DNA from 4 places in the Rhizobium sp. CAU 1783 genome. Region 1 is predicted to be linked to each of the others. Evidence: predicted binding sites of a transcription regulator. Region 1 holds the regulator's gene; each other region holds the start of a gene.

Region 1 (4,208 bases):
CCCGTTCGCAGGCGAACAGGAAAAAATCGGGAGCCCTGAGATCGGCGGCAAAGGCGAGCTTGAAACCGCCGAGAACCTCGGAGCCGTCGGCCATCTTGAACATGCGCTCGAAATGCAGCATCGGTCCGCCGGAAAAGCCTGCGCCGGCAAACCGCGCGTGATCGGCATCCGCGTCAACCGTCTTCACCACGATCGCGGAAAAGCCCTCCTGCCCGTTGCGGAAGCGGAACGCCTGATCCCGCGCGACGAACATGTTGCCGGCCCTGGCTGCAGCCTCGCATTCTTCGCGGCTACCGACGGCCAGCGGTTCGAGATAGGTGTCGTCCCCGAAGAAGACGCAGGCATTCTCCGTCCCGAACGGATGACGCGCATCCGGCGCGACCGTGAAGCCGAGCTGAGCAAACCGGGCGCGTGTCGCCTCGAGCGACGTAACCGGTAGGACGAGGTGGTCGACCGCTCCCACCGCATGCTGTTTGGATGTCATCGGGAATGCACTCCTTGCGCCTGACAGACCGTTCTTGCGACTACCTAATCACTCCCGCGCGTCGATGAAAGGGCAAGCACCGCTTCCTTCAGTGCGGCAATCTCGCTCCGGGCCGCCTGGAGCTCGATCAGCACCTGCTCATCGATCTTGTGGTGCAGCGCCAGCACCTCGATCTCCGCCTTCAGGTTTATCTCGTAGTCCTTGGCCGCCATGAAACGGTCCCGCGCCGCCTGCCGGTTCTGGCTCATCATGATGACCGGCGCCTGGATCGCCGCAAGCATCGAGAGCAACAGGTTGAGGAAGATGAACGGATAGGGATCGAGCGCATGCGTCGCCAGCACGACGGTATTGAGGATCACCCAGGCGACCAGGAAGGCACCGAACCCGACGATGAAACCCCAGGACCCGCCGACCCGGGCGATCGAATCCGCAAGTCGTTGCCCGGGCGTTGCGGCGGCGAGAAAATCCTCGCTTGCGTTCGTCGAAAGCACCCGCCGCTCGCGGGCCTTCTTGAGGACCCGGCGTTCCGCTTCGCTGAGCTCATGCGCAGCCTTGCCGAACACCTTCTTCTCGATATCGCCAAACATGTCTCACCGTCTCCGCTCTGCCGCACATGCGGACACCAGACCCCGGCCCCGTCATTCGATATGGGGACTGCCCTGTCAACGGTCGCATGCGTTGAGGCGGCCATTCCGCGGACCGGGCCTCCCGATAAAACACAAGATCTGACGGCTTCTTCACGTTTTTTTATCCCCTTGCGGAACACAAATGGAACAGATAGTGTATGTTCTGTATTTGTTTCACGAATGGGGCACCGCAACATGCTGACGCGAAAGCAACAGGAACTGCTTCTGTTCATCCACGAGCGGATGAAGGAGTCGGGCGTTCCCCCATCCTTCGACGAGATGAAGGATGCGCTCGACCTGGCCTCGAAGTCCGGCATTCACCGCCTTATCACGGCGCTTGAGGAACGCGGTTTCATTCGCCGTCTCCCTAACCGGGCCCGGGCGTTGGAGGTCATCAAGCTGCCCGAGGCCTATACACCGAGCCTCCAGCCGCGCCGCGGCTTCTCGCCGAGCGTCATCGAGGGCAGCCTGGGCAAGCCCGCCCCGGTCGCACCGCCGAAGGTCGCCGTAGAGGACGCCGCGAACTCCGTCAGCGTTCCGGTCATGGGCCGCATTGCCGCCGGCGTGCCGATCTCGGCCATTCAGAACAACACCCACGACATCACGGTTCCGGCCGAGATGATCGGTTCCGGTGACCACTACGCCCTGGAGGTGAAGGGTGATTCGATGATCGAAGCCGGCATTCTCGACGGCGACACGGTCATCATCCGCAATGCCTCGAATGCCAATCCGGGCGACATCATCGTTGCGCTGGTCGACGACGAGGAGGCGACGTTGAAACGCTTCCGCCGCCGGGGAGCGTCGATTGCGCTGGAGGCCGCGAATCCCGCCTATGAAACGCGCATTTTCCCGCCGGACCGGGTGAAAATCCAAGGCAAGCTCGTCGGCCTTATCCGGCGTTACCACTGAAGCGAGGGCGGGTCATCGAACCCGCCTTTTTCGTGGGAACGGGGAGCCGACTCGTCCTGCGTTGGCGGGAAGACAAAACGTTCCGTCCGCCAGTCATAGAGGCGATGCACGGTCCATGGCCGATTGTCTCCTCGTTCGATGGCGGAGGTGACCGACAATGTGCGGCTCCGCCGATTACCGAGCGTGATTTCGAGCGCGCCGGTCTGCCTGAGGGTTTCGGCTGTGAAAAGGTGAGCGCCGGATTGGCAGCGTTGAAATCCAGTCCGCCTCGCCGCGATCACGATATCCGCACTGTCACAGGCGCCCCCGACAAAGACGGGCTCCTCGACTGTCGCGATGGTCCAGCCGTTCTCGAGGACAGCGACGCACCATGACTTTCCCTCACAGGCGAACCGCGGGCCGGAGGCTTTTGCGAGTGCAGCCTTCATCCGCCTTTCGCCGTCTTCCAGATCCGCCTCCGAAAGTTGCGGTCTGGCCTTTGCCGGCGCTAACGCATCCTGCGCGGCCTTCGACCCGTCCTGCTTTTGGGTGGCTTGTCCAGAGGGTTGTTTGTCGCCGGCTTTGTCGAGGAATACCGGCGGCTCATGGCCCGAAAAGCCAAGTGCGGATTGCCACTGGTCGAAGATAAACGACGGAGGGCGGACGCGGTTGGTGGCAAGCCGACCTGGCTCCATCCACATCCCGACCAGGCGACCGTCCTCCGCCACATAAAGGTCGGCGACCGGTGGAAGCGGCGCGATGAGTACCGCGAGTAGGCTCGCCCCGAGCAAAAGGCTTCCGGCCTGCCGGAGGTGCGATCGGAGCAGCGTCAACATCAGCAGACCGAGGGAGGTCAGAGGCAGGAACCAGCCCGGCAGTCGCGAAAAGCGGATTGCGTCGTCCCACCCGGCAATCCACTCAGCGATGGCGATCACCCATTCGAGCCCCCACCCCATCACCCAGAGAAACGGCCCGTCGAGACCGAGAGGCATCAGCAGCATCGCCACGAGCCCTGCCGGCATGACGAGGATCGAGATGATCGGCATGGCCACGAGATTGGCTTCCAGGCTGTGCGGCGCCAGCCGATGAAAATGGGAAACGGCGAAGGCCGCGGTCGACAACCCGCCGATCAGGGAGGTTGCGAAAGCCCCCCCAAGAATCTTCCCGCCTGCTGCAAGCAAGGAAAGACCCGGTATCGCGAATGGCAGGGAGGGCTTGCGCGGCCGGCTGCGCCACGCGGCATAGCCGGCAATCAGACCGGCCGTCGCTGCAAACGACATCTGGAAACTTGGCCCCATCACCGCCGATGGGCTGACCACCAGGATCACGATCGCAGCAAGGGCCAGGTTGCGCAGGCTGATCGCCGGGCGATCGAAGAGCACCGCGACCAGCATGATTGCCGTCATCAGGAAAGCACGCACCGCCGAGACCTGGCAGCCTGATATCAGCAGGTAGGCGAAGGCGGCGGCAAGCGCGCCGAAGGCCGCGAACTTCTTGATCGGCATCGTTTGGGCAAGCCCTGGCAGGAGGCTGAGGATCTTGCGCAGGCCGACGAAGAAGATCCCCGCGGCCAGCGCCATGTTCAGCCCCGAGATCGCGGTGATGTGCGCGAGGCCCGAGAGCCGCAAGGCCTCTGTCGCGCCCTTCGACATCGAGCGGCGCTCGCCGGTGATGATCGAGGCGGCAAAGGCGCCGGGATCACCCGCAAGTTCCGTGCGGATGCGTGTCGAGATCCGATCCCGCAAGGAAAAGAGCACGCGGTCGGCCATTATCCAGAACCCCTCGTTGCTCGCCATCCCGGCCGCGCCGGCCTGAGCCGGGCCGAGAAAGAAGCCCACCGCTCCGATTTCGTTGAAATAGCTGGCGAAGGCGAAATCATTGAGGCCCGGAAGCGCCGGCCCGGAAGGCGGTGAAAGTCGCGCCCGCCCCCGGATCGCCTCGCCCAGAAGAGCCGGCCGGTTCGCGCCGCGTGCCAGGATAGAGATCCGCTCGGGCGGCCGCTTCAACCGTGGCTCGGCCGTTGCCGTCAGGCGGATCTCGTAGCGCCATTCGCCATTGGCCCCCGCCTCGCGCCTCTCGACGATACCCGTGACGATGGTCGTCACGCCGCTGTCGAGGATCGTCGTCCCCAGCCTGCCGGTCTCCATGGCGGCCAGCACCATGCCGGCAACCGGCAGGACCACGCACGCCAACATTCCGCGCAGTCGCGG
Region 2 (4,208 bases), on a different contig from region 1:
CGAGATCGAGGATCGCTTCTTCGTCACGGATCGGTTCCGCGAGCCGCCGCTCGACCGAAAGCAGGGCAACAGGCCGACGTGGTACGATCGGCTCCCCTTCGCGCCCCAGCGCCTGGTCGAGCCTGAGCAGCAAGGCCGGCCCGAAACGCCGCGTCAGCGGGCCGCGCGGCATCGCCAGGAGATCGCCCACCTGCTTCAGCCCGACCCGGGCAAGCGACGCCGCCATGCCAGCCTCGATCCGCAGTGCCTTGAGGGGCAGTGGCGACAGCACCGCCACCATCTCGCGATCGGCCACCACCGTCTTTACGGAAAAACGGGCCGCCGCCCAGGACAGGCCGGGTGTTCCGGCAATCGCGCCCCGCGCATCGAGCCCGAGCTGCAGGAGGCGACCCAGCAGGTCTTCGATCATCGCTTCTTCGCCGCCGAACAGATGCGTGCAGCCGGTGACGTCGAGCATCAGTCCATCCGTGCCGTCCAGCGCCACCAGTGGCGTATAGCGGTCGCACCAGTCGGCGATCGCCTCCAGAAACCGCCGGTCGGCGGAAGGATCCTCCTCCGCCGCGTCGAGGGACGGGCAGATGGCGCGTGCCTCGGCAAGACCCTGCCCGACCCGCAGGCCAATCGTTTCGGCCGTCTCGTCGAGCGCGGTGAGGCGCACCGCGTTCTGCACCCGCCCGGCACAAACAACCGGCGGATGGTCAGGACGCCCTGTCGAACGCCACGACAGTCCCCAGCGGCGACGCGCCAGCCGATCGGTCGAAAGCCTGGGAAACCAGAGCGCCAGGATACGCCGACCGTTCGGGGCGGTGCTGGCCGGTGTGAGCGAAAGTTGCGGGGTAAAACAGGCGGTCATCTTTATTCCACTCCAGGGTCAGTTCGCGGGATGCCCCGAGCCGGCTCTTTTCCGGAACGAGGCGGAAGACGGAATTGCCGATGCTGCCGCCGAGCATCGTTCCGTCGCTCAGAATGCGCGCCGCCGCCGGCGCGGGTTCGATGCGTAGGCGAAGCGAGGCGCTGCTCGCTTCCTCTTCTCCTCCCTGCCGCAGCAGAAGAAGAAAGCCGCCCGTGCTGCGCGCCTTGAGGCTGAGACGCCGGCTTTCGGTCAGCCCGAAGCCGCGCGGGTTGCCGTTGACCTCCAGCATCACGGCCGCGAAGGCGCCGCAGGAAAGGGCGGCATCCGCCAGCCAAAGCGCCTCCTCAACTCGCCGGGGCATGGCATAGACGAGTTCACCCGGCCGGCACCCGTAATCGACCAGGCCCGCCGCATGGGGCAACCCCGCTTCACGGGCAACGAAGCTCTCGCCGATCCAGAGAATGCGCTTTTCCGGCTGGGCCGGCAGACAGGCAAGACACAAGCCCAGCCCGAAACCGCTGACGGCGCCAGCATCCCTCAGCTGCCCGCCACGAAGCTCGATCATCGCACCGACCGGAAACCCATCCGGCAGCAGGCTTTCGAGGCCTGAAGCCTCCTCCGCCCCTACGAAACCGCCGGCAGCATCCACCTCGGCGCAGCCGGCATCCGGCTCGGGTTCGAGCCCGGCCGAAAGCGGCCTGCCTTCGATCTTCGCGATGGCCTCGCGCAGGGCAAACAGCTTCCCCTGCGCCAGAGCGGTCCCGCCCATGACGTATCTCCATCGAAATGTTCTCTATATGTTCTTATGGATTCCAGAGCTTTCGAAAAGAGTCAACCGGATTCATTGTGAATTTATTCCTTGACAGGATTCCCACTCGAAAAGCGGGAACAAAACTCCTATATGGAGAGCCAGTAAGGAGTTCCGATGGCCCGCATTGACCAGACCGAAGATTGGCGCGAGCGCCATGCCCCGACGATCAGCACGTTCGAATCGCTGGCGATTGAGGCCTATGGCCATCTGCCGGAGGAATTCAGGGCGCTGACGGGAAATCTGATCATCGAGATCGCCGATTTCCCGACCGACGAAGTCTTCGAGGACATGGCGCTGGAGACGCCTTTCGACCTGCTCGGCCTGTTCGAGGGCCGTGGCATCTCGGAACGTTTCACCATGGAAACCGGGGAGATGCCGAACCGCATCACGCTCTATCGCCGCCCGATCCTCGACTACTGGGCGGAAAACGAAGAAACCCTGGGCGACATCATCACCCACGTTCTGATCCACGAGATCGGCCATCATTTCGGCCTCTCCGACGACGACATGGAACGCATTGAGGAAAGCGCCGAGGATGCCGCCGCGGAAGCGGACGGCCTTTCTGTCGCGGTGAAGGACTAGTCGCGCTTCGCAAGGAAATGCGTGGTCCCGGCTTCGGCGAATTGCAGATCCCGTGCCGGCGCACCTGAACGGATGCCGATCCCGCCCGCCACCTCGCCGTCGAAGAGCACGGGCAGGCCACCGCCCACCACCATCAGACGCCCGCCGATCGCCCCGTCCGGAAACGGGTGGCCGCCGCCCCGCCTCCTCGCCTATCCCTTGGCCTCCGACACCCAAAGGAGGTTTCCATGACAAGCCTGAACGACAAGGTCGCCATCATCACCGGAGCGTCGTCCGGCATCGGCCGCGCCACTGCCCTGCTGTTTGCCGCAGAGGGCGCATCCCTGGTGCTCAATGCCAGGGGCAGCGAAGCACTCGACGCGGTTGTCGATCTGATCGAGAGCCGGGGCGGCATCGCCCATGCCGTGCCGGGTGACGTCGCCCGTGCCGAAACCCATGAGAGGCTGGTCGATGCGGCCATGAGCCGGTTCGGCGGCCTCGATATCGCCGTCAACAATGCCGGGGCCGTCGGTCCGATCAAACCCCTCGCGGAAGTCACGATGCCCGAATGGCAGGAAACGCTGGCGGCAAACCTGACCTCGGCCTTTTTCGCCGCCCGCTGCCAGATCCCAGCCATGCTGGAACGTGGCTCCGGCGCCCTGGTCTTCGTCTCGACCTTCGTCGGAACGAGCGTCGGCCTTCCCGGAATGGGCACCTATGCCGCCTCCAAGGCGGGCATCATGGGTCTGGTAAAGGGCATCACTGCGGATTACGGCAGCCGCGACATTCGGGCCAATGCACTCCTGCCGGGCGGCACCGATACGCGGATGGCCGGCGATCAGGCCCAAAAGGACTGGGCGGCAGGTCTGCATGCCCTGAAACGCATCGCCCGGCCGGAAGAAATCGCCCGCGCGGCCCTTTTCCTTGCGGGCCCCATGGCAAGCTTCGTCGCCGGCTCGGCGCTCTACGCCGACGGCGGCAATGCCGCCGTCAAGTGACGCGATACGCCGGAGCGCCCGCCGCAGACGGCAGGCGCTCCGTTTCTGTCATTGCTCGCCGAGCTTCATGCTCGGATCGTAATCCTTGCCATGCACGGTCTTCACCACGGCTTGCCCGCAATGCATCTGGTTGGTCGCGGCATTGAAGGAAAGGCTCGGTGCACCATGCAGTTCCCAGCCCTTGTTGAGCGCATCGGTGACGCGATGGCAAAAGGCCGCGTCGTCCGGGCCGGTGAGGAAACGATAGACCTTCATGCTGTTCTGCCTTCTCTGTCTGCGATGACGCGAGCCTTGGCGAGCAGTCGCTCGGCCTGCTCCAGATGCAGCCGTTCGATCATCCGCCCGTCGAGATTGATGACGTTGAGGCCGTCGGTCGCGGGATCGGCAAAGGCGACGGCAATCGCCTTCGCCTCGGCGAGCGCCGCCTCTGAAAAACCGAAATACCGGTTGGCCCCGTCGATCTGTGCCGGATGGATCAGCATCTTGCCGTCGAAGCCCATGGCGCGTCCCTGCGCGCATTCGCCATCGAAGGCCTCGAGCGCCCTGAACTCGTTCGATACGCTGTCGATCGCGTCGAGCCCGTAGGCGCGCGCAGCAAGGATCACCTGCATCAGGAAGGGCACGAGATAGGTCCGCCCCGTCTCCGGAGCCACGCCCGTCTCCTTGCGCAGATCGTTGAGCCCGACGACGAAACAGTCGAGCAGGCCGCCGGCGGTGCGTCCCGCGCCGGCGATCGCCGCTGCATTGAGAACGCCGCGCGGCGTTTCGATCATCGCCCAGATCCTGAGACTTTCCGTCGCATCGGTTTCGGTGATGAGGTCAGCCACCCGCTGCACGTCGTCCGGGCCGTCGACCTTCGGCAGCAGCACGGCATCCGGCCGGCAGGCGATCACGGCGGCCATGTCGTCGGAGAAGAACTCGGTATCGATCCCGTTCACACGGACGATGCTTTCCCGGCCCCGAAGCGGCGTCTCGGCAAAGAAAC
Region 3 (4,208 bases), on a different contig from region 1:
CGTGTCCCAGCGCGAGGGTGCGGCCGCCATGGGGCTCGCCTTTGTCATCAGCCCGGCCGTCGGCTTTCTCTCCGCGCTGATCGCGGCCGTGTGGTACTGGCTGAGGTCCGGCCGGCGTGATCCCGGCATTCGGGCGCCCCGCGGTTCGGGCTGGTTTGCCGCGCGGGTGGTAGCCGCCGCGGTCGTCGGCTGGCTCTGCGGGCTCTTGCTGCAATGGCTGCTGGCGGGGCAATCCTACGACACCTTCGCCGTGGCGCTCGCGGTGTCCCAGGCGCCTCTACTTCTGGCGCTTGGGCTGGCCGCCGCAACAGGCTGGCTGCTGCGGCGACGGAATTCCTGACACGTCCGGTCGTGCCGGTTTGCGTCACGCCTCAGGCGCGCTGGGGCAGGAGCGGATAGCCGACCATCACGGCACGGCCGGCGAGTGCGGCCACGGCGGCCTTGATGAGGTCGCCCGGGATGAAGGCCATCGAGCCGAGAAAGGCCTTCTCGAGACCCAGGCCGGCGCCGAAGGCGAGATAGCCGATGCCGAAGACATAGAGCACCACGACGCCGCCGATCGCGGCGGCCGCGAAGAAGCCGAGCGTCTGGGCGATCGCGGAAAGGCCCGGCCGGGCGAATTTTTCCGCGATCGTGCCGGCGGCATAGGCGGCCGGCACCCAGCCGATCAGGAAGCCGACGGTCGGGCCGGCAAAGACGGCAAGGCCGCCGCGCCCGCCGGAAAGCACCGGAAGGCCGATGGCGACCAGCAGGATGACGAGAACAGCGGCAAGCGCGCCGCGCTTGGCGCCGAGAACGACGCCGGCCAGCATCACGCCGAGCGACTGGGCCGTGATCGGCACCGGAACGAAGCCGAGCGTGATCGGCGGGATGAAGCCGAGCGCCACGATGATGGCGGCGAACAGCGAGATGAGTACGAGGTCACGGGTCTGCATGTGGTCTCCCTCCGGCACGGCGCATGGCGGTCCTGTCACCGGCTATATGCGCAAAGTCAAAAATTCCCCCAACGGCAAGCTCACTGCCCGCGAATGCCCCGGGCGTCAATGGCTTGGGCGATATTATCCGCATCCCTGAGGGTGGCGATGATCAGCGGTCCGAGGATCGTCGAAATCCTCGGGCGAAGGCCGCGCGCCCGGTGCGCCTCGCGGATCGCCTCGTATCGCGTCAGGATCTCCGGGACGAAGCGTACCACGAGCCCGACCGCAAGGCCGATGTCGGAAGCCTTCGCAAGCCCCGCCCGCTCGAGCGGCGCGGCAAGGCGGGTGATCGTCTCGATGAAGGCGGAAACAGTGGTCGTCGCAGTGACGGCGGCTCCCGCCATCATCAGCGCCGAAAGCCGGAGCGTCGTCACCATCGCCTCCTCGGCGCTGGTGAGCACGAGGTGAAACACCCCGACGATCAGGATGGTGAGGATCACCGGCCTGAGCGGCGAAAGGGCCACCCGGAACGGCTGGCCGAGGCCGAAATAGAGCGCGGCCGCCGCGCCGAGGGCGACGAGAAGGATCAACGGCTCGCGGGTCAGGAAGATCAGCACGGCGAAGACGCCGAGACCGCCGATTTTCACCGCCGGCCTTGTCCGGTGCATCGGGCTGTCGCCGCTGACATGAAGACTTCTCACGGCAGCGCGATCTCCCGGTAGCGGGTGATTGCCTCCGGCGCGCTGCCGTCGAACGCGACGCGCCCCTCGTGGAAGACCAGCACGCGCTCGAAGCCGGCGACGAGGTCGAGGTCGTGGCTGATGACGATCGCCTGCTGGTCGAGCCCGTCAATCGCCGCCTTCACCATCGCGCGGTTCTTCAGGTCCAACTGGTTGGTCGGCTCGTCGAAGATGACGAGGTCCGGCGCTGTGACGATGACGGCGGCCAGTGCCGCGAGCTGCAGCTCGCCGCCGGAAAGCTCGTGCGGCCGCCGGTCGGCGAGACGGGCAATCCCGAAGCGGGCAAGCACGCGATCGACGGCCTCGGTCAGTGCAGCACCTTTAAGGCCCCTGCTTTTCGGCCCGAAGGCGATGTCGTCGCGGATGACCGGCAGGATGATCTGGTTCGCCGGGTTCTGGAAGATGAAGCCGGCCTTGCCGAGCACGGCCTTCTCGTCCTTCACGGTATCGAGCCCGCCGAGCGCGACCGCCCCGGCCGACGGCTTGACGAGGCCGTTGATCAGCCGCGCGAAGGTCGTCTTGCCGGACCCGTTGAGCCCGATCACCCCGATGCGCCGTTCGACAAGTGTCAGCGACAGCGGCTCGAGCGCGACCTTGTCGCCATAGCGCACCTCTGCCCGGTCGAATGTGATCCGCAATGCCTGTCCCCGTCCTTGGTCTGGGCCCTCTATAGACCGGAGGAGGGCCAAGGGGAATGGGCCAGGGGGAATGGGCCAAGGTAAGGAGCAAAGCGCCGACGGGTGAGGGGCGGTGAGGGGCAGCCGCCAAACGATGGCGGCCGTTCCACTCCACGACCTCCCGAGAAATCAGAAACCGGAAACCCCACACCTCCCATTGAACATATCATGAACATTCGCTAGCCTCTCTCCCATGGCGATTCATCTGGACAACGCGCAGGCGCGAAAAATCTTTCTCGAACGGCAGGGGCTTTCCCGGCCGCCGAATGTCGCGTTGGGCAAGGACGGGCTCTACCAGCTCATCCACGACCTCGGCTTCGTCCAGGTCGACAGCATCGCGACCGTCGAGCGCGCCCATCACCAGATCCTCTTTTCGCGCAACCAGACCTATCGCCCGGAACAGCTGAGCCGGCTTCTCGAAAAGGACCGCAGCCTGTTCGAGCACTGGACCCATGACGCCTCGGTCATTCCCTCCGCCTTCTTTCCCTACTGGAAGCACCGCTTTCGTCGGCGCGAGGAGAAGATCCTCGAAAATTGGCGCAAATGGCAGGGCGAGGGTTTCGACCGGGCCTTCGAGGAAACCTATGAGAAGATCCGCGCCGGCGGGCCGATCATGGCCCGCGAGGTCAAGGCCGAGGACCACAAGTCCGGCGGCTGGTGGAACTGGCATCCGTCCAAGACCGCGCTCGAATATCTCTGGCACACCGGCAAGCTGGCGATTTCAGCCCGCGACAATTTCCAGAAGGTCTACGACCTTGCCGAACGGGTGATCCCGGCCGATCATTTTGCCGCCGAAGTCGACCACGATGCCTTCGTCGACTGGGCTTGCCGCAGCGCGCTTGCGCGGCTCGGCTTTGCCACCCATGGCGAGATCGCCGCCTTCTTCGATCTGGTGACGCCGCAGGAGGCGAAGGCCTGGGTCGATGCGCACCGCGACGAGCTGGAGGAAGTCACCCTTGGCACGGTCGACGGCAAGCCGCGCGCCTCCTTTGCCTTTGCGGAAAACCTGGCGGCCCTTCTCGACGCGCCGGAGCCGCCGGCCCGCATCAGGACGCTCAGCCCCTTCGATCCGCTGATCCGCGACCGCAACCGCACCGAACGCCTGTTCGGCTTCTTCTACCGGATCGAGATCTTCGTCCCCGAGCCGAAGCGCGAATACGGCTATTACGTCTTCCCGCTCCTGCAATCCGACCGCCTGATCGGCCGCATCGACATGAAGGCGGACCGCAGGACAGGCGTGCTCGACGTGAAGCGGCTCTGGCTGGAAAAGGGCGTCAAACCGTCCGCCGGCCGGCTTGAGAAACTGGAAGCCGAGCTTGCCCGAATCGCCCGCTTTGCCGGGGTCGATCAGGTGGTGCGGCGCGACGGATGGCTGGGCTGAGGAGGCAAATGACAGTGTCGGACAAGGACAACAGCGACTACCGCATCGAGGCCCGCGTGCCCGCCGTCGAGGATTACCTGCGCCTGCGCCGGGTCGCCGGCCTCGGCCTCTTTTCCCGCGAAGCGGCGGAGAAAGGCCTGCCGAACTCGGTCTTCGGCGTCTGCCTGATGTTGGGCGACGCGGTCGTCGGCATGGGCCGGATCATCGGCGACGGCGGCTGCTTCTTCCAGGTGACCGACATCGCCATCGAGCCCGCCCATCAGGGCAGGGGGCTGGCGAAATGGATCATGCAGGCCCTCACCGACTTCATCGAAACCCTGCCGAAATCCGCCTATGTCAGCCTGATCGCCGACGTGCCGGCGAACCGTCTCTATGCCCAGTTCGGTTTCGAGGAGACGGCGCCCCGTTCGGTCGGCATGGCCCGCAAGGTCACCTGACCGGCCAGTTCGCACCCCTTCACGCCGCTTCACGCCATCTGGCGGCCGACCCCGGC
Region 4 (4,208 bases), on a different contig from region 1:
AGCAGCGCCGGCATGAAGATGTGATAGGCACCGAAGCGCACGCCATAGCGGCGCATCGAGGCGCGGGCATCCTGGTCGAGCGACTTCACGTCGTCGGAGACGTCGCGACGGAAAAGCACGCCAAGGTTCTCGACGAGCTGGAAGGCCAGCCCCTTGGCGAGACCCTGGAGGTCTTCGGCGCGCGAAAGATCATCGAGCGGCTTCAGGACCGTCGAGATGTGGTGATTCACGAAGCGTTCGACACGAGCGACGACATGATCGCGCGCATTGCCGGTCAGCTGTTCGTCGGCCAGCAGGATGACGCGCGGATGCAGCATGTGATCGCTGCCCGTGAGGCGTGCGACGGGATCGCCGAGCCAGCGCACCAGACCGTCTGCGCTGATCGCGAGGTCGTTGTTGCCCGAAGCGTGCAGACGTGCCGCCCGCGCCTCGAACTCCAGCGCGAGCGCCTTGTGCGCAGCGGCCTCAACGGCCTTGGCATCGGGACCCTCGGTACCGGATATGGGCGTAAACCGGAAACCGGCGAGTTGTCCCATGTGATGTCCTTCCACGAAGACATCGCCGTTCACACTGATTTCAGCTTCCAACATCGCATTCTCTCTCAAGCGCTTCATGAGCACAGATGTCCTGCGATCAACAAAGCGTTTCGTCAACCTATCATGTAGCGCATCGGACAATCGGTCTTCGATTTCCCGCGTCTTTTCTTGCCAGTGTGTCGGATCGGCAAGCCAACCTGGCCGGTTCGATACATAAGTCCATGTGCGGATTTGGGCAATCCGTGCCGACAAGGTATCGATTTCGCCGTCGGTCCGGTCGGCACGGCGAACCTGCTCGGCCATGAAGTCTTCGTTGACCGCGCCATGGCGGACGAGGTCGAAGAACAGGCTCTGGATCAGGTCCGCATGCTGGGCCGGCGTGATGCGTCGATAGTCGGGAAGCGCACAGGCTTCCCACAGCTTCTCGACTCTTTCCGGTGTATTCGCCAGATCGGCCACTTCGGGATATCGCGCAAGGAAATCGAGCGCCTGCTGGTCGATGGCCGGCAAGGCGCGCGTCAGTCCCTCGACGCGCGGCGCGGCCTCAAGACTGCGCTGCAGCGCGCCGATCGACGAGAAATCGAATTTCGCCGTTCGCCATTGCAGAACCTTGACGGTATCGAACTGATGGCTTTCCAGCCGCTCGACCAGCTCGTTGTCGAAAGGATCGACCCGGCCGGTGACGCCGAAGGTTCCGTCCTTCAGGTGACGCCCGGCACGGCCGGCGACCTGTCCCAGCTCCCCGGGGTTCAGGTTGCGGAACTGATAGCCGTCGAACTTCCGGTCCTGGGCGAAGGCCACGTGATCGACATCGAGGTTGAGGCCCATGCCGATCGCATCGGTCGCCACCAGATACTCGACATCGCCCGCCTGATAGAGGCCGACCTGCGCGTTGCGGGTCCGCGGGCTGAGCGCGCCCAGAACCACGGCAGCACCACCCCGCTGGCGACGGATCAGTTCGGCAATCGCATAGACCTCGTCGGCGGAAAAGGCGACGATCGCCGTTCTCTGGGGCAGCCGGGTTATCTTCTTCTGGCCCGCGTAGAAGAGCTGCGACAGTCGCGGACGCTCCACGATCGTGATTCCGGGAAGAACCTGTTGCAGGATCGGCTTCATTGTTGCCGAGCCGAGCAGCAACGTCTCATCACGACCACGCAGGTGAAGCAAGCGATCCGTGAAGATATGGCCGCGCTCGAGGTCCCCGGCAAGCTGGATCTCGTCGATCGCGACGAAGGCCGCCTTCGTCTCACGCGGCATGGCCTCCACCGTGCATACGGAAAAGCGCGCGCCAGCAGGAGCGATCTTCTCCTCGCCGGTGACGAGCGCCACTTGGGAGACACCCACCCGCTCCACGACCCGCTGATAGACCTCGCGTGCAAGCAGGCGAAGCGGCAGGCCAATGATCCCGGAGCCATGTGCGACCATGCGCTCGATGGCGAAATGGGTCTTGCCCGTATTGGTCGGCCCCAGCACAGCAGTGACACCGCGGCCGCTCAGGATCATGGGTTGCGAATTCAATTACCGCTCCGCGCTGCAACGGACCGTCGTTCAAGAAGGGTGACCGGCGATCTCGCCCCACACATGGCGACGATTGCCGCCAAAGGCAAGCCACCCGAGGTTTGCGAACCATAATCAAGGGACACAGACCCCAGAATTCGGCTGAAATGACCCGAAATGCCAGTCCCGACGACTCCGGGAACAGTGTGCGAACGAATCGGCGACGAATCGCTGACTCCTCGTGATTCAGGATTTGTTCACGGCTAGATATCGGCGCAATTCGCGGAGTCGCCCACAAAATGCTGAATCGGATCAACGGCTTGTCGTGATGATTCCGAGATGTGGAGAGAACGGCTCGGAAGAGGGGAACAGAAAGCCGTCACGCCGCGTTGATTGAGCCGAGGCTAACCAAGATGACACTGTCGCCACCACCTGCAGAATGGATCAGCAACAAGCCTGGACGGAACTTCGTTCTGATCCACGGCATGGTCATGGCACCCGCGTTCTGGAAGGTCTTTGCCCCGGAAATCACCCGCAAGGGCAGGACCGTCGCCTATCCCCTTCCCGGGCATCATCCGTGGAACCTGCCAGTTCCGGGAGCGGTCATCTCGCCGGAAGCGGTCGTGGATGCGATGGCAGACGCGATTGGCCGAGATTTTGGCGGTGAGCAGGTCGACCTGATCGGTCATTCGACCGGCGGATTTCTCTCCCTCCTTCTTGCTGTCCGTCGCCCGGATCTCGTGCGCTCGGTCGTCCTCCTCGGAGGCTTCGCCTGCGGCCGCTTCGAGGGAAAGGAGCGATTTGCGGCCCGTTTGCTTCGGATCCCGCGGGTTGGCCCTTATGTGTTCCGCCATTTCTTCAAGCGCTGGATCTCGACCAGGGAACAGTTTCGCTGGGGCTCGATCGAATGCGTCTATGACAAGTCCTGCCCCTGGGAGGATGATCGCGCTGCCGCCGCGATGGAAATGGTCCGCGGTCATCTCCTGAAGACACGACCGGAGGACGTTGCGGCCTGCGTGCAATTCATGTCGGGCACCTCGATCCTCGCCGACCTGCCGAAAATCTCGATCCCGGTCCTTAACCTGATCGGCGTTCACGACGCGATCGTGCCTCCCTCCCATCAGTTGCGCCTGTCGAAGTTGCTGCCCAGGGCACAGACCGTGCTGTTCGGAGATTGCGGTCATCTTGTCATGGTCGAACAGAGGCACCGAATGAATAAGATCATCGGCAGCTTCATCGACCCATCTGCGACATCGGCCGCAGCCCTGATTGACCGCTGGTCTCGTTACTTTGAGCCTCTTCTCTCAGGAGAAGATATCGACCTCGGAACAATGAGCCTGGCATCGATGGAACAAACCTCGGCGCCCGACGTTGAGGCATCACGCAAACCGGAATTCGAATTTACCAATCGAGAGGGCCACCATGTTGAGTACAATTCTCATCGTCATCGTCATCCTGTTGCTGATCGGCGCCCTGCCCAATTGGGGCTATAGCCGAAACTGGGGCTATGGACCGTCCGGCGGCCTCGGGCTTGTCGTGCTTATTCTTGTCATCCTGCTGCTCATGGGCCGGATCTGAGCGTAGTCGAAACCGAAGAGGAAAAACGACGATGAAAAAGACACTTCTTGCACTTGCCCTCATCGCCCCGCTGGCATCGTGCACGGCGACCGAACGAGGTGCCTCCATCGGTGCCGCCTCCGGCGCCGTGATCGGTGGCGTGGCCACCAATTCGGTCGGCGGCGCTGCCGTCGGTGCCGTTGTCGGCGGAGCCGCGGGCGCCCTGATTGGCCAGTCACAGGAACGGTCCGGCTACTGCGTTTATCGCGACCGCTACGGACGCACCTATGAGGCACGCTGCCGCTGAACACGCCGCAGCGATGCTCCCAGAAGGCCGCCGGATGCCCCCACCGGCGGCCTTTGACGTTCGGCAAAGTGCCTTGCCGTTAACCCCTCGATCAAAGCCGGAACGAATCGGCGACGAATCGCTTACGGTCAATGTTTCTCGTTTTGTTCATCACCATATATTGTGGAATAACAATCTGTTAACCATAGGAAACCGTGGATATTAGGATTTCTGGCATTCGAGGCCCGCACGAATATTAACCTTCGCCACGGCGGTATGAAAAAAAGGCCGGCCCCGAAGGACCGGCCTTTGATGACCTCGCGTCCGCCTGC

The links. The regulator LexA, encoded in region 1, represses DNA repair genes until DNA is damaged. The targets are predictions, from matches to a motif close to TGTTCNNNNTGTGTTCNG.
Region 2: the regulator LexA is predicted to act here: its motif matches at 1,641-1,658, upstream of ACX93L_RS17300 (ImuA family protein).
Region 3: the regulator LexA is predicted to act here: its motif matches at 2,492-2,509, upstream of ACX93L_RS11315 (energy-coupling factor ABC transporter ATP-binding protein).
Region 4: the regulator LexA is predicted to act here: its motif matches at 2,231-2,248, upstream of ACX93L_RS17955 (helicase-related protein).

What each region holds. Positions count from the first base shown of each region.
Region 1 covers NZ_JBTOLM010000001.1:1,225,116-1,229,323, reverse strand. Annotated here, with positions in the region: gene ACX93L_RS05630 (VOC family protein) at 1-484, opposite strand, end outside; gene ACX93L_RS05625 (DUF1003 domain-containing protein) at 529-1,071, opposite strand; gene lexA (transcriptional repressor LexA) at 1,306-2,019, shown strand; gene ACX93L_RS05615 (ComEC/Rec2 family competence protein) at 2,010-4,208, opposite strand, start outside.
Region 2 covers NZ_JBTOLM010000004.1:179,228-183,435, reverse strand. Annotated here, with positions in the region: gene ACX93L_RS17305 (Y-family DNA polymerase) at 1-658, opposite strand, end outside; gene ACX93L_RS17300 (ImuA family protein) at 699-1,622, opposite strand; gene ACX93L_RS17295 (metallopeptidase family protein) at 1,779-2,246, shown strand; gene ACX93L_RS17290 (heme-binding protein) at 2,243-2,380, opposite strand; gene ACX93L_RS17285 (SDR family oxidoreductase) at 2,474-3,223, shown strand; gene ACX93L_RS17280 (DUF1737 domain-containing protein) at 3,272-3,478, opposite strand; gene ACX93L_RS17275 (HpcH/HpaI aldolase/citrate lyase family protein) at 3,475-4,208, opposite strand, start outside.
Region 3 covers NZ_JBTOLM010000002.1:944,934-949,141, forward strand. Annotated here, with positions in the region: gene ACX93L_RS11300 (hypothetical protein) at 1-340, shown strand, start outside; gene ACX93L_RS11305 (biotin transporter BioY) at 372-935, opposite strand; gene ACX93L_RS11310 (energy-coupling factor transporter transmembrane component T family protein) at 1,016-1,618, opposite strand; gene ACX93L_RS11315 (energy-coupling factor ABC transporter ATP-binding protein) at 1,615-2,295, opposite strand; gene ACX93L_RS11320 (winged helix-turn-helix domain-containing protein) at 2,528-3,715, shown strand; gene ACX93L_RS11325 (GNAT family N-acetyltransferase) at 3,724-4,152, shown strand; gene ACX93L_RS11330 (hypothetical protein) at 4,182-4,208, opposite strand, start outside.
Region 4 covers NZ_JBTOLM010000004.1:330,057-334,264, reverse strand. Annotated here, with positions in the region: gene ACX93L_RS17955 (helicase-related protein) at 1-2,039, opposite strand, end outside; gene ACX93L_RS17950 (alpha/beta fold hydrolase) at 2,375-3,526, shown strand; gene ACX93L_RS17945 (DUF3309 family protein) at 3,456-3,611, shown strand; gene ACX93L_RS17940 (glycine zipper domain-containing protein) at 3,643-3,897, shown strand.